Regions from separate parts of the Streptomyces sp. NPDC055966 genome, predicted to be linked through region 3. Evidence: riboswitches for the same ligand, from Rfam matches in the RefSeq annotation. Region 3 holds a riboswitch; each other region holds the start of a gene.
The links. A riboswitch is a leader RNA that binds a small molecule or an ion and turns the genes downstream of it on or off. The one in region 3 is predicted to bind cyclic di-AMP.
Positions count from the first base shown of each region.

Region 1: linked by a shared signal. The riboswitch ahead of ACFC8N_RS37325 (transglycosylase SLT domain-containing protein) and the one ahead of ACFC8N_RS29160 (NlpC/P60 family protein) in region 3 are both predicted to bind cyclic di-AMP.
Region 2: linked by a shared signal. The riboswitch ahead of ACFC8N_RS09760 (M23 family metallopeptidase) and the one ahead of ACFC8N_RS29160 (NlpC/P60 family protein) in region 3 are both predicted to bind cyclic di-AMP.
Region 4: linked by a shared signal. The riboswitch ahead of ACFC8N_RS07380 (transglycosylase family protein) and the one ahead of ACFC8N_RS29160 (NlpC/P60 family protein) in region 3 are both predicted to bind cyclic di-AMP.

Region 1 is NZ_JBHJYK010000022.1:121,286-127,011, forward strand. Features, by position in the region: gene ACFC8N_RS37315 (outer membrane lipoprotein carrier protein LolA) at 1-76, opposite strand, end outside; gene ACFC8N_RS37320 (polyprenyl synthetase family protein) at 418-1,428, opposite strand; cyclic di-AMP (ydaO/yuaA leader) riboswitch at 2,043-2,223, shown strand; gene ACFC8N_RS37325 (transglycosylase SLT domain-containing protein) at 2,228-2,731, shown strand; gene ACFC8N_RS37330 (HAD family hydrolase) at 2,740-3,546, opposite strand; gene ACFC8N_RS37335 (FAD-dependent oxidoreductase) at 3,699-4,937, opposite strand; gene ACFC8N_RS37340 (ATP-grasp domain-containing protein) at 4,992-5,726, opposite strand, start outside.
Region 2 is NZ_JBHJYK010000004.1:20,826-26,551, reverse strand. Features, by position in the region: gene ACFC8N_RS09785 (DHA2 family efflux MFS transporter permease subunit) at 1-13, shown strand, start outside; gene ribA (GTP cyclohydrolase II) at 36-695, opposite strand; gene ACFC8N_RS09775 (MarR family transcriptional regulator) at 805-1,341, opposite strand; gene ACFC8N_RS09770 (dihydrofolate reductase family protein) at 1,440-2,573, shown strand; tRNA gene ACFC8N_RS09765 (tRNA-Met) at 2,648-2,721, opposite strand; cyclic di-AMP (ydaO/yuaA leader) riboswitch at 3,050-3,218, shown strand; gene ACFC8N_RS09760 (M23 family metallopeptidase) at 3,226-4,251, shown strand; gene ACFC8N_RS09755 (aldo/keto reductase) at 4,326-5,270, shown strand; gene ACFC8N_RS09750 (PrsW family intramembrane metalloprotease) at 5,311-5,726, opposite strand, start outside.
Region 3 is NZ_JBHJYK010000015.1:69,490-75,215, forward strand. Features, by position in the region: gene ACFC8N_RS29150 (hypothetical protein) at 332-685, shown strand; partial or broken gene ACFC8N_RS29155 (hypothetical protein) at 663-935, opposite strand; gene ACFC8N_RS29160 (NlpC/P60 family protein) at 1,024-2,223, opposite strand; cyclic di-AMP (ydaO/yuaA leader) riboswitch at 2,231-2,403, opposite strand; gene pcrA (DNA helicase PcrA) at 2,615-5,119, shown strand; gene ACFC8N_RS29170 (M23 family metallopeptidase) at 5,193-5,726, opposite strand, start outside.
Region 4 is NZ_JBHJYK010000003.1:104,860-110,585, reverse strand. Features, by position in the region: gene ACFC8N_RS07390 (cytochrome P450) at 1-556, shown strand, start outside; gene ACFC8N_RS07385 (transglycosylase family protein) at 749-1,852, shown strand; cyclic di-AMP (ydaO/yuaA leader) riboswitch at 2,035-2,209, shown strand; gene ACFC8N_RS07380 (transglycosylase family protein) at 2,214-2,930, shown strand; gene eno (phosphopyruvate hydratase) at 3,267-4,553, shown strand; gene ACFC8N_RS07370 (septum formation initiator family protein) at 4,676-5,152, shown strand; gene ACFC8N_RS07365 (DUF501 domain-containing protein) at 5,210-5,726, shown strand, end outside.

The DNA.
Region 1 (5,726 bases), on a different contig from region 3:
CGGCCTTGCGGCGTCCGGCGTGCGGGTTCTCGTCCCGCGCGACGTCCACCGCGTCATCGGATTCGTACGGTGCCATGTGTGCCTTACCTCCGTCGTCGGCGGCGGCTTTCCTCACGCTGGTCCACCCTGAGCCGCCATTCTCACCCGAATCGGTGAGGAGTGGTGATGTCCGTGTTCCCCATCTCACCAAATCGGCCATGAGGAAGCGTCAGACCACGGAGCCAACTCCGTGTACGCCTGCGGTATGACACGTAGGGGCGGCGACCACCGGGACCCCTAGGGGCCGGGCCCGGTCGCACGGATGCCGAAGGGCGCCGTACGGCCGTGTGCCATATCGCGGACACGTCAGCCACTGTCAGCGGGGACGAGCCGGTAGGCCGTCGCGGGCCGGCACGCCGTCGTGGGTGGCCCGGGGCCTCAGCCCGCGCGGTGCACCACCGCGTCGCACAGCTCCACCAGAGCCGCCTTGGCGTCGCAGTCCCGCAGCGGCGACAGCGCGGCCCGGGCCTCCTCGGCATAACGCACGGTGTCGCGGCGGGCCTGCTCCAGCGCGGGGTGCGCGCGCAGCGCGGTCAGGGCCTCGGCGTGCCGGGCGTCGTCGGTGAGGTCGGAGTCCAACAGCTCGCACAGCGCGAGGTCCTCGGGCAGCCCCAGCCGGGCCGCGCGCTCGCGCAGCCGGAGTACGGGCAGCGTCGGGATGCCCTCGCGCAGGTCGGTGCCCGGGGTCTTGCCGGACTCGTGCGAGTCGGAGGCGATGTCCAGGACGTCGTCGGCGAGCTGGAAGGCGACGCCGAGCCGCTCGCCGTACTGGGTGAGGACGTCGACGACCGTCTCGTCGGCGCCCGACATCATCGCGCCGAACCGGCACGAGACCGCCACCAGCGAGCCGGTCTTGCCGCCGAGCACGTCCAGGTAGTGCTCGACCGGGTCGCGGCCGTCCGAGGGGCCCGCGGTCTCCAGGATCTGGCCCGTGACCAGCCGCTCGAACGCGAGGGCCTGCACCCGGACCGCCTCGGGCCCGAGGTCGGCGAGGATCTGGGAGGCACGGGCGAAGAGGAAGTCGCCGGTGAGGACCGCGACGGAGTTGCCCCAGCGGGTGTTGGCGCTGTCCACACCGCGCCGCACGGCCGCCTCGTCCATGACGTCGTCGTGGTACAGCGTGGCGAGGTGGGTCAGCTCCACGACGACGGCCGACGGCACGATGCCCGGCGCGTAGCGGTCGCCGAACTGCGCCGCGAGCATCACGAGCAGCGGCCGGAACCGCTTCCCGCCGGCCCGTACGAGGTGCTGCGCGGCCTCCGTGATGAACGGGACCTCGCTCTTGGTGGCCTCGAGCAAGCCTTCCTCGACAGCCGCCAATCCGGCCTGGACATCGGCTTCGAGAGCCTGGTCCCGCACGCTCAGCCCGAACGGCCCGACGACGGTCACGAGGGGTCTCCTGTCTGCTGGTGTCTGCTGGCGATTACACGGTTTGTCGATAGGTCGCTGCCATCACTCAAGTCAGCGTATCCGGTCCTGTTTCGATCACCGATAGCGCCCACCGGTCCGGCCCGGGCGCTATTGGATCATGGCCGCTTTGTTTTCGATCAGATGGTAAGAACGGACATTCATCGACTTAACAGGACACCTTGCGCTTTGTCGCGAACCGAGGGGCGAGCGGAGTAACGGCTCCACCCTCACCCGCGGGCCATCTCACACCCACCCCTCACCCCATCCCTCGCCCACCCCCCTTTCCACGTCCCCCTTCACGACCGGCGCCACTCCGAGCGCGAGTCCCTGAAATCCGCTATGTCCCCTTTATGACTATTTGATACTTCGTGAGTTGGGTCACGGACGCCCATGTCCGCACACCGGCCGCCGAACCGCCCGTTCTCCTTGCCCGGCGCGCGAGTTGAGGGTTGGCAACCGCAAAGGATCAAGCACCACATAGGGTGCAGTTCAAGGTCAAACAGGACGTTGTGTGATTCCGGCACTTGTTCCCGACATGTGCTCTCGCATACGTTCCGGCTCGCTGGGCGGACGCCGAATCCTGCCGCCGCCCGCACAACCATCCGCGAACTCATTCGTACGGCAGGAGCGGGGGACCCAGGTAAGTCGCCGGACCGGTCGGCACACGTCGCACCGGAACGGCTAGGGGTGAAGCCGCGCCTTCTCGCGAAGGCACGGCCGGGCACCTCCCCGCCCGAACCCGACAGCTCACCTCGCAGGCGCCGGAGAGGAACTCCCCATGTCTGCTGCCGCTCAGCACAGCCGTACCCGCACCAGCCGTCTCATGCGCACCCTCGCCGTCGCCGGCACCGGTGCCGCCGTCCTCGCGATGCCGCTCATCGGCGCCACCAGCGCCTCCGCCGCCACCAGCACGCCCTCGACGGCCGCCGCGACCACGTCCCTCGTCCACACGTCCGGGTACACGAACACCCTCGACGGCTGGATCCGCGAGTCCCTCTCGATCATGGCCCAGAAGGGCATCCCCGGCTCCTACAACGGCATCTTCCGCAACATCATGCGGGAGTCCTCCGGCAACCCGCTGGCCATCAACAACTGGGACTCCAACGCCGCCGCCGGCATCCCGTCCAAGGGCCTGCTCCAGGTCATCGACCCGACCTTCCGGGCCTACCACGTGACCGGCACCGCGTTCGACCCGTACGACCCGGTCGCGAACATCACCGCGGCCTGCAACTACGCCGCCGCGCGCTACGGCTCGATCGACAACGTCCACAGCGCGTACTGAGACACCGGTCAGCCGGTCGGAAACAGTCTTTCGAGGACGACGGCGACGCCGTCGTCCTCGTTCGACATGGTGATCTCGTCGGCCACCGCCTTCAGTTCGGGATGCGCGCCGGCCATGGCGACCCCGTGCCCGGCCCAGTCGAACATCGGGATGTCGTTGGGCATGTCCCCGAAGGCCAGCGCCTGTCGGGCACCGACGCCGAGCCGCTCCGCGGCGAGCGCCAGCCCGGTCGCCTTGGTCACCCCGGACGGCTGGAGCTCCACGGTCCCCGGCCCCGACATGGTGACCGTCGCGAGCGAACCCACCACCGCGCGCGCGACGGCCGCCAACTCGTCGTCGGACAGGGCGGCATGGCGCAGCAGCACCTTGCTGATGGGCTTGTGCCACAGGTCGTCGCGCCGGTCGACCCGCACCGAGGGCAGGGTCGGGTGCGGCATCCGGTAGCCGGGCTCGATGAGCGTGAGCCCGTCGACGCCGTCCTGGTCGACGGCCGCGTAGACCTGCCCCACCTCGGCCTCGATCTTGCCGAGCGCCTCCTCGGCCAGTTCCCGGTGCAGCCGGACCGACCAGAGCAGGCGCCCGCCCCCGGCGTCGTAGACCTGCGCGCCCTGTCCGCACACCGCGAGCCCCGCGCAGCCGAGGCGCGCGAGCAGCGGCCGTACCCGAGGGGCCGGACGGCCCGTCACCACCAGATGCCGGGCACCGGCCCGCGCCGCCCGCGCGAGCGCGGCGAGCGACCGGTCGGAGACCGTGTCGTCGCCCCGCAGCAGCGTGCCGTCCAGGTCAGTGGCGATCAGTGCGTATGCGGCTGCCATGATCAGAGAATACGGACGCGGGGCCTGTCCGACTCACCTTGCCGTACTGCGTACTTACGTGCTCATCACCCCCAAGTGGCGCCCGCCGTCGGCCTGATGACACTGTCGGGGTCCCCTGTATGCCGTCGCCGTCCCCGGATGCGGCCGCTTCGTCAGCCGTGGGCCGCCGCCAGGTGCTTCGCCAGTCGCGGCGAGGCGAACTCCGTGCCGCACACGAAGCGCATCACCGGGCCGTACGACGCCGCCGCCGGCAGGCCGGTGAAGTACAGGCCGGGGACGGAGGAGACGCAGCCGGGGCCGAGCCTCGGCGCGCCGCGGCTCACGGCCAGCCGGGTGCGCAGGCCGTGGCCGAGGAAGTCCATCGCCGCGATGTCGACGCGGTAGCCGGTGGCCGCGATGACGTGGTCGGCGGCGAGCCGTTCCACGCCGTCGGCAGGGGTCTGCCCGCGCGGGCCGGTTCGGGAGCGGGAGAACGTGCGGACGGTGAGGACGGGGCTGCCGTCCGACGCCTCCGCGCGGACGATCCGCTCGACTTCCTGCACCTGTACGGCGCTGTCGAACCGCTCGCGCAGCCACCAGGCGCCGAGCGGTCCGAGGACGCGGCGGACCAGGTAGTGACGGGCGGCCTCGGGCAGGTGGCGGTAGGGGTGCGGGTAGTAGCTGAGCGCCCACAGCGACCAGGCGCGGCCGAAGGGGGATGCGGGGCGCAGCCTCGGCTGCTCCCAGGGCGGGGCGCCGAAGGCGACCCGGCCGCGGCCGCGCGCGACCACGCGCACGCGTGCGCCGGCTTCGGCGGCGAGCGCGGCCGTCTCCAGCGCGGACTGGCCGGCGCCGACGACGATCAGCTCCCGGCCGGCGAACCGCCCGAGGTCGTGGTGCTGGGAGCTGTGCGAGAGCGGTCCGGTGGCGGAAGGCCCGTCGGGTGCCGCGCCCGCGAGTTCCGGCGGAAGGTGGGCGAGGCCGGACAGGCCGGTGGCGACGACGACCGCGCGCGCGGTGCACAGCTCTCCCGAGTCCAGCTTGAGTTCGAAGCCGCCGCGCGCGTCACGGTCGACGGACACGACCCGCACCCGCTCCAGGCCGGGCAGCAGCTTCTGCTGGAACCACTCGCCGTAGGCGACGAAGGTCTCCACCGGGATGATGTCCTCGTCAGCCACCAGGCGGCGGATGCCGGCCGCGTCGCAGTAGTCGGCGAGGGTGTGGCCGGGCTGCGGGCAGTCCAGGCTCGACGCGGCGGGTGTCGACTTCAGGAGCATGCCCTCGGGCATGTGGGCGCGCCAGCTGACCATGGGGTCGCCGAAGACGCGGACAGGGATGCCGCGCGCGCGGAGATGGGCGGCGGTGGACAGGCCGAACGGCCCGGCCCCGATGACTGCAACCGGTCGAGTCACGAAGTCCCTCCCCAGGACACGGTGCGCCACTCTTGCTCGTCTTGGTGGCTTGGCCTACTTCGTGGAGGTGTTGCCGCCGCGGCGGTTGGTCCGCCACAGCTGATACAGGTGCTTCGCGCCCGGGCGCACGAAGCGGGCGAGCATCGTGAGGAACGGCAGCGGGTCGTCACCCGCGAACCAGGCCAGCTCCGTCCCGCTCGCCTTCGCCGGTGCGTGCGGCGTCGTGTAGCCGCTGCGGCGGTAGGCGAGGAGGGCGGGCAGGTCGATGTTCTCCACGACGTAGCGGTGGCCGGCGCGCTGTTCCCCCTCCGGTACGGCGCGGCCGGTCAGGTGCAGGTGCAGGGCGCGGACCACGTCCACCCCCGACTCGTTCTCGAAGAGCCGGAACTGGGCGCCCATGCGGGGGTTGAAGTCCAGGAGTTTGTACTGTCCGTCGCGCCGGTCGAAGCGCAGGTCGAGGTCGATGATGCCGCTGAAGCCGATCTGTTTGATGAAACGCGCGGCGAGGTCGGCGAGTTCCGGGTTGTCGACGACGTAGGCGTTCGCCGTCATCCCGGCGTGCGGCGGCCACGAGCGGACCTTGACGCCGGTGAACAGCGTGAGCGGGGTGGAGTCGGGGCCGAAGCAGGCGTGCACGATCCAGTCCTCGGCCTCCTCGCGCGGGAGGTACTCCTGGAGGATCACGCCCGGCTCGTCGCCCCAGTCGCGGGCCAGGGCGAGCAGGCCCTCCCGGGTGGCGATCCGTGTGGTGCCGTTCACGGCGGGCCGGCGCCGCCGTACGAACGCCTC
Region 2 (5,726 bases), on a different contig from region 3:
CCGCCGGGCGTGAGGCCGGCCCGTGGTCCGCTCCCTCAGCCCGCGGTCCGCTCCGTCAGCCCCGTCCGCTCCGTCAGCTCGGCCAGCGGCAGCGTGTGCTGGGTCTGGAGGACCTTCGCGCGCAGGTAGCGGACGTTGTGGGCGGTGGTGAAGACGCCGGTCGGCACCCGGTCCCGGACGACGACGCCCAGCGACCTCAACTGCTCTGCCTTGTCGGGGTTGTTGGACAGCAGGTCCAGTTCGCCGATGCCGAGGGCGGCGAGCATCTGCGCGGCGGCGGTGTAGTCGCGGGCGTCCTCCGGCAGGCCGAGCGCGGCGTTCGCCTCGTAGGTGTCGAGGCCCTGGTCCTGGAGGGCGTAGGCGTCGAGCTTGTTGTAGAGGCCGATGCCGCGGCCCTCCTGGCGCAGGTAGAGCAGCACACCGCCCCGGTCGGCGATGCGCTCGACCGCCTCGCGCAGCTGGGGGCCGCAGTCGCAGCGGGCCGAGCCGAAGACGTCGCCGGTGAGGCACTCGGAGTGCAGCCGCACCAGCGGTACGGAGCCCGGGGCCGGGTCGCCGAGGACGGCGGCGACGTGTTCCTGGCCGTCGGCCAGGCCGTGGAAGGTGACGAGTTCGGCGTCGACGCTGTAGCCGTCGTGGAAGCGCAGCGGAACCCGGACGCGGGCGCGCGGCGTGGCGGCGGGGGTGTCGGGCATGCGGGTCCCTCCAGAGGCGGCTGCTTCAGATTTGAAGCAGTAGTACACAGGGGACCCTACCCCATGCTTAAAAGTTAAAGCAATTGAATTCGGGAGCGACTCCAGCGATTCACGAGGAGGCGGGCGGCGGCTGGGACGACGAACACGACGACCGGCGCCGCCACGGCACATCCCCCGTCCCGGCCTCGGCGTCCTCGTCCTGCAGTCCCCGCGCGACGCTCGTGAAGATCTCCTCCAGCTGCCCCACCTGCGCGGGCGTCAGCCGGTCGAAGAGGGTGCTGCGCACGGTCTCGACGTGCCCGGGCGCCGCGCGCTCCAGCACGGCCATCCCCTCGTCCGTCAGTACGGCGATGCTGCTGCGCCTGTCCCAGCGGCAGTCCTCCCTGCGCACCAGCCCGTCCCGCTCCAGCCGGGTCACCGCGTACGTCAGCCTGCTGCGCGTGATCTTCACCGTCTCGGCGAGATCGGTCATGCGCAGCCGTCGCTCGGGTGCCTCGGAGAGGTTGGCCAGCACCGAGTAGAAAAGGTGGGGCATGCCGGCGTCCTGCTGGAGCTGCCGGTCCATCGCGTCCTCCAGGAGGTGGGTCGCGGCCATGTACGCGCGCCAGGCGCGCTGCTCCTCGGGGCTGAGCCAGCGGGTCGTCATGCGGCCAGTGTAGGTTTGTTTCAAACTTGAACCAAGATCCCGGCTTCGCGGACCCGGACTCCGCAGACCTCGCAGACCTCGCAGGGAGAGTGCGCCCGATGTCGTACCCGTATGTGCTGCTGTCCGCCGCCGTCTCGCTCGACGGCTACCTGGACGACACCGGCCCCGAGCGCCTGCTGCTGTCCGGCCCGGCTGACTTCGACCGGGTCGACGAGGTGCGGGCCGCGTCCGACGCCATCCTCGTGGGCGCCGGCACGATCCGCGCGGACAACCCGCGACTGCTGGTCAACTCGGCCGAGCGCCGCGCCGCCCGGGTCGCGGAGGGCAAGCCCGCATACCCCCTCAAGGTGACCGTCACCGCCTCCGGCGACCTCGATCCGGCCGCGAGGTTCTGGCACACCGGCGGCGCGAAGGTCGTCTACACGACCGACGCCGGTGCCGAGCGCGCCGCACGGCTCCTCGGCGACAGCGCCGAGGTCGTCCCGCTCGGCCCCGGCCTCGACTGGCCGGCGCTCCTGGAGCACCTGTACGTCGTGCACGGCGTGCGGCGCCTGATGGTCGAGGGCGGCGGCACTGTCCACACCCAGCTCCTCCAGCAGGGCCTCGCCGACGAACTCCAGCTGGTCCTCGCCCCTCTCCTCGTCGGTGACCCGGCCGCCCCGCGCCTGTTCGGCCCGGGCGGGTACCAGGCCGGCCGCCTCCGCCTCACCGAGACCCGCCGGATCGAGGACGTCGTCCTCATGCGCTACGAGCCCACCGCTCCCGGCACCGGAGCCGCCCCGGTCGCCGCTGACCGCCACTGGCTGCGCATCGCCTGCGAACTCGCCGCGCTGTGCCCGCCCTCGGAAACGGCGTTCAGCGTCGGCGCGGTGGTCGTCGCGGCCGACGGCACGGAGCTGGCGCGCGGCCACTCGCGCGAGGGGGGCGACCCCGTGGTCCACGCGGAGGAGGCGGCGCTGGCCAAGATCGACCCGGCCGACCCGCGGCTGGCCGCCGCCACGGTCTACAGCAGCCTGGAGCCGTGCGCCCGCCGCGCGTCCCGGCCCGTGCCGTGCGCCGAGCTGATCCTGCGGGCGGGAGTGCGCAGGGTGGTGACGGCGTGGCGCGAGCCGGACACGTTCGTGGAGGCGGCCGACGGGAGCGGGGTTCTGGCGCAGGCCGGGGCCGAGGTGGTCGTACTGCCGGAGTACGAGGCGCGGGCCAAGGCGCCGAACGGGCATCTGCTGCGGTGAGCCGCCGCGCCCCTTCGGGGGCGCGAAACACTCAGGGCCCGGAATCCACTGGATTCCGGGCCCTGAGTCTTCAGTAGCGGGGACAGGATTTGAACCTGCGACCTCTGGGTTATGAGCCCAGCGAGCTACCGAGCTGCTCCACCCCGCGTCGTTGTGTCTCAAGAGTACCCCATGCGAAGGGGTGCTCGCACACCGCTTGATCGCGGGGCCCGCTGCCCGGTGATTCCGGGGCCCGCCGTCATGACGTCTTCACCGACGGTGACCGAGCGACCGCCGTCCGCATAACATCTGAGACACCATCAAAAACGCCGAGACCCCTGAACCGTGGCCAACTCGCCCGATTTGATTTTGTATTGGCGTATGTGTCCGGCCGGAAAGCATTAACGATCAAGCCGAACGGCTTGGAAAGTGCCTCGCGGGTCTATTAACGTTCGATAACGCAGCGCGGTCGTCCCAGCCGTCACAAGAGGCGGCTCCGTGCGCACGCGCCGAATCCCGCGAGGGAACCGGGGAACCACCACCTTGGGGTGAATCACGCGGACGCCGACGTGAACTCACTGAGTCCACGCCCGGTATACGCGCGTAGGAGACCTTCCTGCTCCGAACCCGTCAGCTAACCCGGTAGGCGACGGAAGGAAAGGAGTACGCCCGCGTGGCGTCCAACCGGCTTGCCCCCGAAGCCCCGTCCATACCGGCGTCCGACGAGCCCGAACCCTTCGGCTACGGCTCCTACCACGCCGAAGAGGGCACGTGGGAGGAGTGGAACCCCACCGAGGACTCCGTCGACCGGGTCCGCGGCCGGCACCGGGTCGCCAAGCAGCGCAGCGGCTTCGCCCGCAGCTCCACCGTCCTCGGCGTCGGCGTCGTCGCCGCCGTCGGCGCGGGCGGCATGGCCAGCGCCCACACCGGCAAGCCGCCGGTCTCCATCTCCCTGCCGGACTCCGTGAGCCACCTCTTCGAGGGCGGCTCCACCGAGGCACCGAAGTCCACCACCGCCACCGGGCTCTCCGACGTCGGCATGCACACCGAGAGCGGCAGCAACGGCGACGCCGGCGAGGCCCTGCGCAACCGGATCATGGCCCAGGCCGAGCAGCAGCGGAGCAAGGCCGACAGCCGGGCCACCGCCGCCAGGCTCGCCACCGCCGAGCAGCAGACCGCCGACGCGGCCGCCAAGGCCGAGAAGGACGCCGCCGCCAAGGCCACGGCCGCCAAGGCCACGGCGGAGGCCGACGCCGCGAAGGCCGCTGAGGCCAAGCGCCTGGCCGAGCTGGCCAAGCAGTACACGCTGCCCGTCGTGTCGTACACGATCACCGGCACCTTCGGTCAGCCCGGCGCGATGTGGTCCTCCGGCTACCACACCGGTCTCGACTTCGCCGCCCCCACCGGCACCCTCATCAAGGCCGTCCACGGCGGCACCGTCACCCAGGCCGGCTGGGCCGGTGCCTACGGCTACCGCACCGTCCTGACCCTGGACGACGGCACCGAGCTGTGGTTCTGCCACCAGTCCTCGATCGGCGTCTCGGTCGGCCAGAAGGTCTCGACCGGCGACGTCATCGGCCGGGTCGGCGCCACCGGCAACGTCACCGGCCCGCACCTGCACCTGGAGGTCCACCCGAACGGCCAGGCCACCGCCATCGACCCGGCGCCGTGGCTGCGGGACAAGGGCCTCAACCCCTGACCCGTCCGACCCTCCGGGTGATCGTGGCGCCGGTGGCGGAATGAGATCATCCGTCGCCGGCGTTGACGTGAAGCATGACTTCCTTGCGCACACTCGGCAGTTCGGATCTCCAGGTCTTCCCCCTCTCCCTCGGCGGCAACGTCTTCGGCTGGACCGCCGACGAGGAGACCTCCTTCGCCGTGCTCGACGCCTACGCGGCGGCCGGCGGCAACTTCATCGACACCGCCGACGCCTACACCGCCTGGATCGAGGGCAACAAGGGCGGTGAGTCGGAGACGATCATCGGCAAGTGGGTCAAGGCCCGCGGCAACCGCTCCGATGTCGTCATCGCCACCAAGGTCAGCCAGCACCCCGAGTACCAGGGCCTGTCCGCCGCCAACATCAAGGCCGCCGCCGACGCCTCCCTGCGCCGCCTGGACACCGACTACATCGACCTCTACTACACCCACTTCGACAGGCCCGAGGTCCCGGTCGAGGAGATCATCGGCGCCCTCGACGAGCTGGTGAGGGCGGGCAAGGTCCGGCACATCGCCGCCTCCAACATCAGCGCCGAGCGGCTGCAGGAGTCCCTCGACTTCTCCGCGCGCGAGGGCCTGGCCCGGTACGTCGCCCTCCAGCCGCACTACAACCTGGTCTCCCGCGACACCTACGAGGGCGGGCTGCAGGAGGTGGCCGCCAAGGAGAACCTGGCCGCGGTGCCGTACTTCGCGCTCGCCTCGGGCTTCCTCACCGGCAAGTACCGCCCCGGCACCACGGTCGACAGCGCCCGCGCCGGCCGGGTGCAGGAGTACGCGGACTCCGAGCGCGGCCAGAAGGTCCTCGCCGCCCTGGACGAGGTCGCCGCCGCCCACGAGGCCCCGCTCGCCACGGTCGCCCTGGCCTGGCTCGCGGCTCAGCCGACGGTCACGGCCCCGATCGCCTCGGCCCGCACGGTCGAACAGCTCCCCGCACTGCTGGGAGTGGCGGACCTGAAGCTCACGGACGAGGAACTGACGAAGCTGACGGCGGCGTCGGCCTGATCCCTCCCGGCGGCGCCGGGCCCCGCGCGAGCCCGACGGCCTACGACTGGTACGGGTTGTACGCGGGGTATGCGGGGTACGGCGCCGCCGGATACCCATACCCGTACGGGTACCCGTTCTGCGGATGCGGGGGAGCCCAGCGCGCCGGAGCCGGGGCGGTGGCCCGGGCGGCGTACTCCAGGGCCGGCCGCGCCGCGTCCCTGCGCCGCCAGAGCGCGTCCAGCAGCTCGCCCTCCCGTACGACGAAGTCGGTCCCGGCCCGCCCCGTGCGCCCGCGGTGCCGCAGCAGCGCGAGCGTCGTGGCGTACTCCTCGTAGCGCGCCACCTCCCGCGCCGCCGGCTTCCCGCCGTGGTGGCGGGCGTAGTCGCGCGCCGCGCGCCGCGCCCGCATCGACCCCAGCGCGTCCGGCTCGGCCGGCCCCAGCCACCCGGCCAGCACGTACACGGGCAGCTCCG
Region 3 (5,726 bases):
GGTGCCCGGCCGCCGCCCCTGGCCCGGGCGGTGATGGGGAGCCGGTCACCTGGGGGAGGACGCTAGGCCGGAGTGTGACGGGTAGGTAACGCAGTGTACGGAACTGGCGTCGACAGATCGGTAGGTGACCGTACGTGATCGTGCGGCCGGTCCGGAGTCGTCCCCTTCACGTGGCGTGGTGACCGATGCGCGGAAAGCGGAACAGGCGGGAGGCGTGAGGTGCTATGGGCCGCATATATGCAAGATCCGCAGCGGTGGACGGCCGGGTGCGGACGGCTGTGCCAGGGCCCGGTGGCGAGGGACCGCATCGCCCTGATTAGGCTCCGGCCTCATGGACGTACTCATCCATCTCTTCGTCGGCCTGCACATCATCGGCATCGCGGCGCTGCTCGGCGGTTTCCTCACCCAGATGAAGGCGATGGGCCAGGGCACGGCCCGCTTCGTCCCCGGGATGCTGCACGGCGCGCTCACCATGCTCGTCACCGGAGTGGTGCTGGTCGGCCTCAACCAGGCCGGTGACCACCACATCAACACCATCAAGATCGGTCTGAAGCTGGCCCTGCTGATCGTGATCCTCGGCCTGGTCTACGTCAAGCGCGACGAGGAGAAGGTCGAGAAGGGTGCCTTCGGCGTCGTCGGCCTGCTGACCATGGCGAACATCTTCATCGCCGTCCTGTGGACCTGACGGCCGTCCCTCCCGCCGTACGGGCCGCGCGCACCGCTCCGGCGCCGACCGCGAGCCACGCCGCCACCGCCACCCACACCAGCACCCGCCCCGGCCACCGGAGCCACGGGAGTCGCACGGCGGCCGCGACGGAAAGCGTCGCAGCCGCCGTCATCCCCATCGGGAACACCGTCGACCACCGCCGTACGTCGTAGCCGGGCCGGGGCCGCGCCGCCTCGGCCGCCGGCAGGACGACGTACCAGGCCAGGTCCGGGACGCGGAGCCGAGGCGCGAGAACAGCCGGTACGCGCGCGTGGCCGGGAAACGCCGGTACGCGCGCGTGGGCACCGGTGCGGAGATCAGCCCGGGCGGACCACGCTGTGGATGATCGATTCTCCGCCGTAGTACACCGACTCCTCGCGGACGTAGGCGCCCGGCTTGGGGGCGTGGATCATCATGCCGTTGCCGATGTAGAGGCCGACGTGGCTGATGTCGTCGTAGAAGAAGATCAGGTCGCCCGGGCGCGCGTCCGCCAGGGAGACCGTGGTGCCGGCGTTCACCTGGTCGTACGTGGTGCGCGGGAGCGCGACGCCGGCTGCCTTCCATGCGGCCTGGGTCAGGCCCGAGCAGTCGTAGGAGCCCGGCCCGGTGGCGCCCCACACGTACGGCTTGCCGATCTGGGCGCGGGCGAAGGCGAGGGCCTTCTCGGCCTTCGTGTCGTACGAACCGGACGAGCCGGAGGATCCCGAGGACCCCGAAGAGGTGGAACCCGTCGAGCCCGTGGACGTGGACCCGCCGGAGCCGGACGACGACGAGCCGGACGAACTGCTCTGCTGCTTGGCCCGGGCCGCGGCCTGCTGCTTCGCCAGCTCGGCCGCCTTGCGCGCCGCCTCCTGCTGCTTGGCCTGTTCGATCTGCGCGAGTCGCGCCTTCTCCTGGGCCGTCAGTTGCGAGAGCAGTTCGCGCGCGGAGGCGAGCTTCTTCTGGACGGTCGTCTTGGCCGTCTGGAGGTCCTGCTGCGAGGTGGTCAGCGTCTGGAGGCTCTCGGCGGCCTCCCGCCGCTTCTTCATCGTGGCGGCCTGATCGCCGATGTAGGCGTCGACCGCGCTCTTCTCGCGCGTGGTCAGCCGGTTCATCAGCTGGGTCTGGTCGAAGTAGTCCTGCGGGTCGTTCGCCAGCAGGAAGGTGGCCGTGCTCGGCGCGGCGGCGCCGGTGCGGTACTGGGCCGCGGCGAACGAACCCAGCTCCTCGCGGGCCTTGTTGAGGCTGTCGGTGCGGCGGGCGACCTCCTGGCGGAGGGCGTCGACGTGGCCGCGCTCCTTGCCGGTGCGCTCCTTGGCCGCGTCGTACTTCTCGGTCGCCGACTCCGCCTGCCGGTAGAGGTCGTCGACCTTCTTCTCCACCTCCTCCAGGCTCGGCCGGTTGTGGTCGGTGCCCGGGGCGGCCTCGGCGGTCTGGGACAGCATGGCTATGGAGGTGAGGGCGGCGGTGGCGAGAGCGGGGGTGCGTATACCCGCCGCGGTGGTCCCGCCGGGGCGCGGCTTGCGGTGCGACGCCAAGGGAGGCGACTCCTTCCAATGGTCCGCCTACCGGGTTAGCTGTCGGGTTCGGGCGGTGGTTCGGAAGGGTTGCCCTACGGCGTCGTCCCGGACGGGATTCGGCCGATTCACCCCAGGTTCGGTGGGTCCCCGGCTCCGGGTGCCCCGTACGGGACGGGCCGGACTCGGCGGGGGCCGCGCACGCGGCCCGACCGCAACCTAGCCAACTCGTGTGGCTAGTGTGAAGGTTGGTGCGTGATATGTCCGATACATTTTCGTGATCCGAGACCGGAATCACGTCCGGGTCATCGGGTGATTCCGCTGGGTAAGGGATGTTCGCCCCTTCGCCCGCGCGGTCTTCTTCCCGGGACGGCGACCGGTTGTCGGTGGGGCGCCCTAGACTCGGAGAGCGATGAGCAGCCTCTTTGACGACAGCTTCCTGGCGGACCTCCAGCCCCCGCGCGGGCGCGAGGAGGAGCCTCCGCCGCCGCCCGAGGACGATCACGCTCCGGAGCCGCTTCCGGACGATCTGTTCGGCGGGAAGTTCGACGTGCCGCCGGACCGGGATTCCTACTACCGCGACGGCGCCCCCCGCCCCGCACTCGACGCGGCGGCGCTGCTGGAGGGGCTGAACGACAACCAGCGCGCCGCGGTCGTCCACGCCGGCTCCCCCCTGCTCATCGTCGCCGGCGCCGGCTCCGGCAAGACCCGTGTGCTCACCCACCGCATCGCCCACCTGCTCGCCGAGCGGAGCGTGCACCCGGGCCAGATCCTCGCGATCACCTTCACCAACAAGGCCGCGGGCGAGATGAAGGAGCGCGTCGAGCAGCTCGTCGGCCCGCGCGCGCACGCGATGTGGGTGATGACCTTCCACAGCGCGTGCGTGCGCATCCTGCGGCGCGAGTCGAAGAAGCTCGGTTTCACGTCGTCGTTCTCGATCTACGACGCCGCCGACAGCAAGCGCCTGATGGCCCTGGTCTGCCGCGACCTGGACCTCGACCCCAAGCGCTTCCCGCCCAAGTCCTTCAGCGCCAAGATCAGCAATCTGAAGAACGAGCTGATCGACGAGGAGGACTTCGCCGCCCAGGCCGCCGACGGCTTCGAGAAGACCCTCGCCCAGGCCTACGCGCTCTACCAGTCCCGCCTCCGCGAGGCCAACGCGCTCGACTTCGACGACCTGATCATGACGACGGTCAATCTGCTGCGCGCCTTCCCGGACGTCGCCGAGCACTACCGCCGCCGCTTCCGGCACGTCCTGGTCGACGAGTACCAGGACACCAACCACGCCCAGTACGCACTGGTCCGCGAACTGGTCGGCACCGTCGAGCGCGCCGCCGAGGACGTCACCGAGGACGTCGCCGCCCCGCCGGGCGAGCACGACCTCCCGCCCGCCGAGCTGTGCGTCGTCGGTGACGCGGACCAGTCGATCTACGCCTTCCGGGGCGCGACGATCCGCAACATCCTCCAGTTCGAGGAGGACTACCCGAACGCGACGACGATCCTGCTGGAGCAGAACTACCGCTCCACCCAGACGATCCTGAGCGCCGCCAACGCGGTCATCGAGCGCAACGAGTCCCGCCGTCCGAAGAACCTGTGGACCAACGCCGGCCAGGGCGCCCGGATCACCGGCTACGTCGCCGACACCGAGCACGACGAGGCCCAGTTCGTCGCCGACGAGATAGACCGCCTGGTCGACGCGGGCGACGCCAAGGCGGGCGACGTGGCCGTCTTCTACCGCACCAACGCCCAGTCCCGTGTCTTCGAAGAGGTCTTCATCCGCGTCGGCCTGCCCTACAAGGTCGTCGGCGGCGTCCGCTTCTACGAGCGCAAGGAGGTCCGGGACGTCCTGGCCTACCTGCGCGTTCTCGCCAACCCCGAGGACTCGGTGCCGCTGCGCCGCATCCTCAACGTCCCCAAGCGGGGCATCGGCGAGCGCGCCGAGGCGATGATCGACGCCCTCTCCCAGCGCGAGAAGATCAGCTTCCCGCAGGCGCTCAAGCGCGTGGACGAGGCGTACGGCATGGCCGCGCGCTCCACCAACGCGGTCAAGCGGTTCAACACGCTGATGGAGGACCTGCGCACCATCGTGGAGTCCGGCGCCGGACCGGCCACCGTGCTGGAGGCCGTCCTCGAACGCACCGGATACCTGGCCGAGTTGCAGTCCTCCACCGACCCGCAGGACGAGACCCGCATCGAGAACCTCCAGGAACTCGCGGCCGTGGCCCTGGAGTTCGAGCAGGAGCGCGCGGAGGGCGAGCAGGGCACGCTGGCCGACTTCCTGGAGCAGGTGGCCCTCGTCGCCGACTCCGACCAGATCCCCGACGAGGACGAGGAAGGCGCCGGCGTCATCACCCTGATGACCCTGCACACCGCCAAGGGCCTGGAGTTCCCGGTCGTCTTCCTGACCGGCATGGAGGACGGCGTCTTCCCGCACATGCGCGCCCTCGGCCAGACCAAGGAGCTGGAGGAGGAGCGGCGCCTCGCGTACGTCGGCATCACGCGCGCGCGTGAGCGGCTGTACCTCACCCGGTCGTCCATGCGCAGCGCCTGGGGCCAGCCGTCGTACAACCCGCCTTCCCGCTTCCTGGAGGAGATCCCGACCGCGCACCTGGAGTGGAAGCGGACGGGCGCGACGGCTCCGGTCTCCTCCGGCCCGGCCTCCGGGATCGCCGCCTCGCTGTCCTCGTCCCGCTCGCGCTCGTCGGCCGCGGGCGCGTCCGGGTTCGCCACGCGGCGTACGACGGACAAGCCGGCGGTGTCGCTGGCGGTCGGCGACCGGGTCACCCACGACCAGTTCGGGCTCGGCACGGTCGTCGCGGTGGCGGGCGCCGACGACAAGGCCCAGGCGACGATCGACTTCGGCGACGGCAAGCCGAAGCGGCTGCTGCTGCGCTACGCGCCGGTCGAGAAGCTGTAGAAGCAGTGGAAGGTGTGAGCCCCGCCGGACCGGCGGGGCTCACACCGTCACGGCTCACGTCGGGATACGCGGCTCAGGTCGGGTCCAGGCCGTGGCTGCGCAGCCACGGCAGCGGGTCCACGGCCGCTCCGCCCGCCGGATGCACCTCGAAGTGCAGGTGCGGGCCGGTGGAGTTGCCGGAGTTGCCGGAATACGCGATCGGCTGGCCGGCCTTGACGGACGTGCCCGCGGGGACCTGGTAGCTGGACAGGTGGCAGTACCAGGTCTCCGTGCCGTCCTTCGCCGTCAGTATCAGCATGTTGCCGTAGGCGCTGTTCCACTTGGTGGTGACGGTGCCGTCGGTGGCGGCCATCACCGTGGTGCCGTAGGAGACGGGGAAGTCGATGCCCGTGTGCACCGACATCCAGTTCACGCCCGCCTGGCCGAAGTAGGCGCTGAGCCCCCTCTGCGTGACCGGCAGGACGAACTTGGGGCGCAGCCGCTCCTTGAGCGCGGCCTCCGCGAGGGCCTTCTTGCGGTCCTGCTCCTGCTGGTTCTTGAGGTCGATCCGCTCCTGCGTCCGGCTGGCCCGGTCGGCGAAGTCGTGGGCGTCGGCGGAGAGCGTCTT
Region 4 (5,726 bases), on a different contig from region 3:
CGCCGGTTTCGAGACCACGGTGAACCTGATCGGCAACGGCACCTACGCCCTGCTCACCCACCCCGGGCAGCGCCGGCGGCTCCAGGACTCCCTGGCGCGCGGGGAGCGGGACCTGCTGGAGACCGGTATCGAGGAACTGCTGCGCTACGACGGCCCGGTGGAGCTGGCCACCTGGCGGTTCGCCACCGAGCCGCTCGTCATCGGAGGGCAGGACATCGCGCCCGGCGACCCGGTGCTCGTGGTGCTCGCGGCGGCCGACCGGGACCCGGAGCGGTTCGCCGAGCCGGACGTGCTGGACCTCTCCCGCCGGGACAACCAGCACCTCGGCTACGGCCACGGCATCCACTACTGCCTCGGCGCGCCGCTCGCCCGCCTGGAGGGCCAGAGCGCGCTCGCCACCCTGTTCACCCGGCTGCCCGACCTGCGGCTCGCCGCTGATCCGGCCGAGCTGCGCTGGCGCGGCGGGCTCATCATGCGGGGGCTGCGCACCCTGCCGGTCGAGTTCACCCCGGTCCCCGCCGGCGGGGGAACCGCCGCTGCCGCACAAGCGTCGTAGGGGTGGGCGAAACCGGCGTAACGGCCTCGTGGGAAACGAAACATGACAGGGATTCAACCCTGTGATCTTCACGTGATCTGCGCGGCATTAACTTGTGACAAGTGATCGTGTGCCGATACGTTCACCCATCAGCGTGGCGACCGGCACCGTCCGCCGCCGCGCCGGTCCTGCTGTCGCACGAAAGGCTTCCGCATGCTCACCGGGAACGGTCGTCACCGTCGCCCCCGTCAGGCTCCGGCCCTCCTCGTCGCGGCCGGCGTGACCGGCTCCGCCATCGCCATCCCGCTGCTCGGCGCCGCGAGCGCCCACGCGGCCGACGGCACCACGTGGGACAAGGTCGCCGAGTGCGAGAGCGGCGGCTCCTGGAGCCAGAACAGCGGCAACGGGTACTACGGCGGTCTCCAGATATCGCAGGACGACTGGGACAAGTACGGCGGCACGCAGTACGCCGACAGCGCCGACCAGGCCAGCCGCAACCAGCAGATCGCCGTCGCCGAGAAGATCCTCGCCGACCAGGGCACCAAGCCGTGGACCATGTGCGCGCTGACCGCCGGGCTGACCTCCAACTCGGGTTCGGTCGAGGTCGACACGGGCGTCGGGAACTCCGGGAGCGGCAAGAGCTCGGGTGGCGACTCCGGATCGACGAACGGTTCCGACTCGTCCGGTCTGTCGGACTCGTCCGGGTCCGACTCGGGTTCCGGGGACGGGTCGGGCGCCCACTCCGGCTCGAAGTCCGGCTCCGGCGCGGACGCTTCCTCGGATGCCGGTGCCACGCCCGGACCGAGCGCGAGTGACGGGGGTGGCAAGGAGTCGGGCGCGTCGCACGGCTCCAAGGGTGCAGGCAGCCACAAGTCCGACAAGGGCGACAAGGCGGGCACATCCGGTTCCGGTGGCTCCATCGGGTCCTCCGGTGGCGGAGGCGCGCAGGGCGGCGACAGCTCGCCCAGCGCCACCCCCGGGACCGACGAGTCGGACAATTACCCGCAGAGCACCGGTTCCTGGAGCCTCGTCGACACGGGAGCGCTCAGCAGTGGCGGACGTCACCGCGGCGGAAGTGCGGACGAAAACGTGACAAACGGTCAGGATGCCGCGTCCTCGGGCCGCCACGCGGGCCACCGGACGAACACCTATACGGTCCGTGAGGGCGACACGCTCGCCTCCATCGCTGGCTCTCTCGGTGTCGACGGCGGATGGCGCGCGCTCTATGACGGCAACAAGAAGGTGATAGGGGCCGACCCGAACCAGATCACCGCCGGTCAGACCCTGGAAGTCGGTAACGAAAAGGACGCGGAGTAAGGCGAGTTGGCGCCCCGCTTGATCGCTAATGTCCGTTTTGGCGAAAGTGTGGGATGAGTCTCAGAAGCCCTGATCGTCTTTGAAATTCCGTCGATCGCCTGTCTACGGTCAGGACCGCTCGTCACCACGAGCCCCGGCTGCCGCAACGCCGAATCCTGCCAGCGGCCGTCCGGGAACAGTCGTCGCGTCAAGCGCCGTAGGCAGGAGCGGGGGACCCAAGGTAGGCGCTGGAACCGGCAGTTGACGCCGGATCCGGCTTGGGGTGAAGCCGCAGGCCCGCGACAGCGGGCGTGCGGCCGGGCAACTCAACCGGCCCGAACCCGACAGCTCACCTCGCAGGCGTCGGTGAGGGGATCGATCCATGCTGTTTTCCGGCAAGGGCAAGCACCGTCGTCCGTCCAAGGCCGTCCGCGTCGTCGCGCTGGCCGGTGTCACCGGTGCCGCCGTCGCCGCCCCGCTGATGGCGGCCGGCAACGCCTCCGCCGCCACCGCCTCCGAGTGGGACGCGGTCGCCCAGTGCGAGTCGGGTGGCAACTGGTCCATCAGCACCGGCAACGGCTTCTACGGCGGCCTCCAGTTCTCCGCCTCCACCTGGGCCGCGTACGGCGGCACCGCCTACGCCTCGACCGCCAACCAGGCCACCAAGGCGCAGCAGATCGCCGTCGCCGAGAAGGTCCTCGCCTCGCAGGGCAAGGGTGCCTGGCCGGTCTGCGGCACGGGCCTGTCCTCCGCCCCGTACAACGGCTCCGCCCCGAGCACCGGCTCCGGCTCCACCGGCAGCGGCTCGGCGGGCAGCGGTTCCTCCGGCAGCGCCACCACCCGCTCCGCCGACCAGCAGGCCGCCACCCGCTCCACCGAGCGCACGGCCCCGAAGGCGAGCAAGACCGTCACCACCCCGACCGGCAAGAAGGTCAAGAAGGGCGACGGCGAGTACAAGGTCGTCAAGGGCGACACCCTCAGCTCCATCGCCGAGAAGCACCACGTCGCCGGCGGCTGGCAGAAGCTGTTCCAGCTGAACAAGGACATCGTCGACAACGCCGACCTCATCTTCCCCGGTCAGCAGCTGCACCTGAAGTGACATCCGGCTCCGGCCGGACGCACAGCGCCCTCACATCCCCACCCCCCACACCGAGGACCCCGTGAGGGTCACCCCCGTCCCCACGGGCTCCCCGTCCCGGCGCGTGTTCCCCCGTACGCGCCGGGACGGGGCTTTCTGTTTCCCCGCTCTTCAGCCGGGCCTCATCGACAGCCCCCTTTGTTCCGAGGGTGAACAATGGGTACCGTCTGCATGTCCCACCGCGTTCACGGGGCGGTCGGTCGCGGGCCGATCCCCCGGAGACGGTTAGGCTCTAGTCGCACGGCGCAGCCGCAAGGCACACCGCCCCGCACTTCCAGCGTCACATCCAAGAAGGAGATGCTCGTGCCGTCCATCGACGTCGTCGTAGCCCGGGAAATCCTGGACTCCCGAGGCAACCCCACGGTCGAGGTCGAGGTCGGCCTCGACGACGGCAGCACGGGTCGTGCCGCCGTTCCGTCGGGCGCCTCGACCGGTGCCTTCGAGGCCATCGAGCTGCGCGACGGTGACCCGAACCGCTACCAGGGCAAGGGCGTCGAGAAGGCCGTCCTCGCCGTCATCGAGCAGATCGGCCCGGAGCTGGTCGGCTACGACGCCACCGAGCAGCGCCTGATCGACCAGGCCATGTTCGACCTGGACGCCACCGACAACAAGGGCTCCCTCGGCGCCAACGCCATCCTCGGCGTCTCCCTCGCCGTCGCCCACGCCGCCTCCGAGGCCAGCGACCTGCCGCTGTTCCGCTACCTGGGCGGCCCGAACGCGCACCTGCTGCCGGTGCCGATGATGAACATCCTCAACGGCGGCTCGCACGCGGACTCCAACGTGGACATCCAGGAGTTCATGATCGCTCCGATCGGCGCGGAGTCCTTCTCCGAGGCGCTGCGCTGGGGCGCGGAGGTCTACCACACGCTGAAGAAGGTCCTGAAGTCCAAGGGCCTGTCCACCGGCCTGGGCGACGAGGGCGGCTTCGCCCCGAACCTGGAGTCGAACCGCGCCGCCCTCGACCTCATCCTGGAGGCGATCAAGGAGGCCGGTTACGTCCCCGGCCAGCAGATCGCCCTCGCGCTCGACGTCGCCGCCTCCGAGTTCTACAAGGACGGCAAGTACCTCTTCGAGGGCAAGGAGCGCTCCGCCGCCGAGATGACGGAGTACTACGAGGAGCTCGTCTCCGCGTACCCGCTCGTCTCCATCGAGGACCCGCTGTTCGAGGACGACTGGGCCGGCTGGAAGGTCATCACCGACCGCCTCGGCGACAAGGTCCAGCTCGTCGGCGACGACCTGTTCGTCACCAACCCCGAGCGCCTCGCCCGCGGCATCGAGGAGGGCACCGCCAACGCCCTGCTGGTCAAGGTCAACCAGATCGGCTCGCTGACCGAGACCCTGGACGCCGTCGAGCTGGCCCAGCGCAGCGGCTTCAAGTGCATGATGTCGCACCGCTCCGGCGAGACCGAGGACGTCACCATCGCCGACCTGGCCGTCGCCACCAACTGCGGCCAGATCAAGACCGGCGCCCCGGCCCGCTCCGAGCGCGTCGCCAAGTACAACCAGCTGCTGCGCATCGAGGAGATCCTCGACGACGCCGCGGTGTACGCGGGCCGCTCCGCCTTCCCGCGCTTCAAGGGCTGAGCCGTTAAGAGGTAAGTCCTAGCCAGTCGTACGTACGTCCCCGTACCGGTCCCGTACCGTGTCCGGGGACGTACGCACGTGTGAGGCGTGCCAGGCACAGCGCAAGGGGAGGCGAGAGCCAGATGGCCGCGAGGGACCGGGACCGTTTCTCCACCGCGACCAGGCTGCGGCTGCTCGGCGAGCAGACGGCGGCCCGGGTCTACCGCTCCCAGACCAAGCGGCAGGCCCGCCGCTCCCGGCTCACCGGGCGCGCGGCGCTGCTCGTGCTGGTGCTGTGCACGATGATCGTCGCGCTCGCGTACCCGATGCGCCAGTACGTCTCCCAGCGCGCGCAGATCTCCGACCTCCAGCGCCAGAAGCAACAGGCCGAGCAGCGCGTCGAGCAGCTGCGCGACCTCAAGGCACGCTGGCAGGACGACGCCTACGCCGAGCAGGAGATCCGGCGGCGGCTGCATTATGTGATGCCGGGGGAGACCGGGTACACGGTCGTCGATCCCGGTATGGCCAAGCAGTCCCGCGCCGACCTGAAGGCCGCCCAGCGGCCCTGGTACGCCAACGTCTGGGACGGGGTCGACAAGTCCGACGCCTCCGACCAGTGAACCGACAGCACGCCCCGATCCACCGCCCCTTCTGAGAAAGCCGCTCTGAAAGCAGTCATGGAAACCCCTCCGCCGCCCACTTCGCGCACCGAGCCCACCGACGCGGACGTCGAGGCCTTCAAGCAGCAGCTGGGCCGCCCGCCGCGGGGTCTGCGGGCCATCGCGCACCGCTGCCCGTGCGGCCAGCCGGACGTCGTGGAGACGGCGCCGCGGCTGCCCGACGGCACGCCCTTCCCGACGCTGTACTACCTGACGTGCCCGAAGGCGTCCTCCGCCATCGGCACGCTGGAGGCCAACGGCGTGATGAAGGAGATGACCGAGCGCCTGGCGGCCGACCCGGAACTGGCCGCCGCCTACCGGGCCGCGCACGAGGACTACATCCGGCGCCGGGACGAGATCGAGGAGCTGAAGGGCTTCCCGAGCGCGGGCGGCATGCCGGACCGGGTCAAGTGCCTGCACGTCCTGGTGGCCCACTCGCTGGCCGCCGGCCCGGGCGTGAACCCGCTCGGCGACGAGGCGCTGGCGATGCTGCCGGAGTGGTGGCGCAAGGGCGCGTGCGTGACGCCCACCGAGG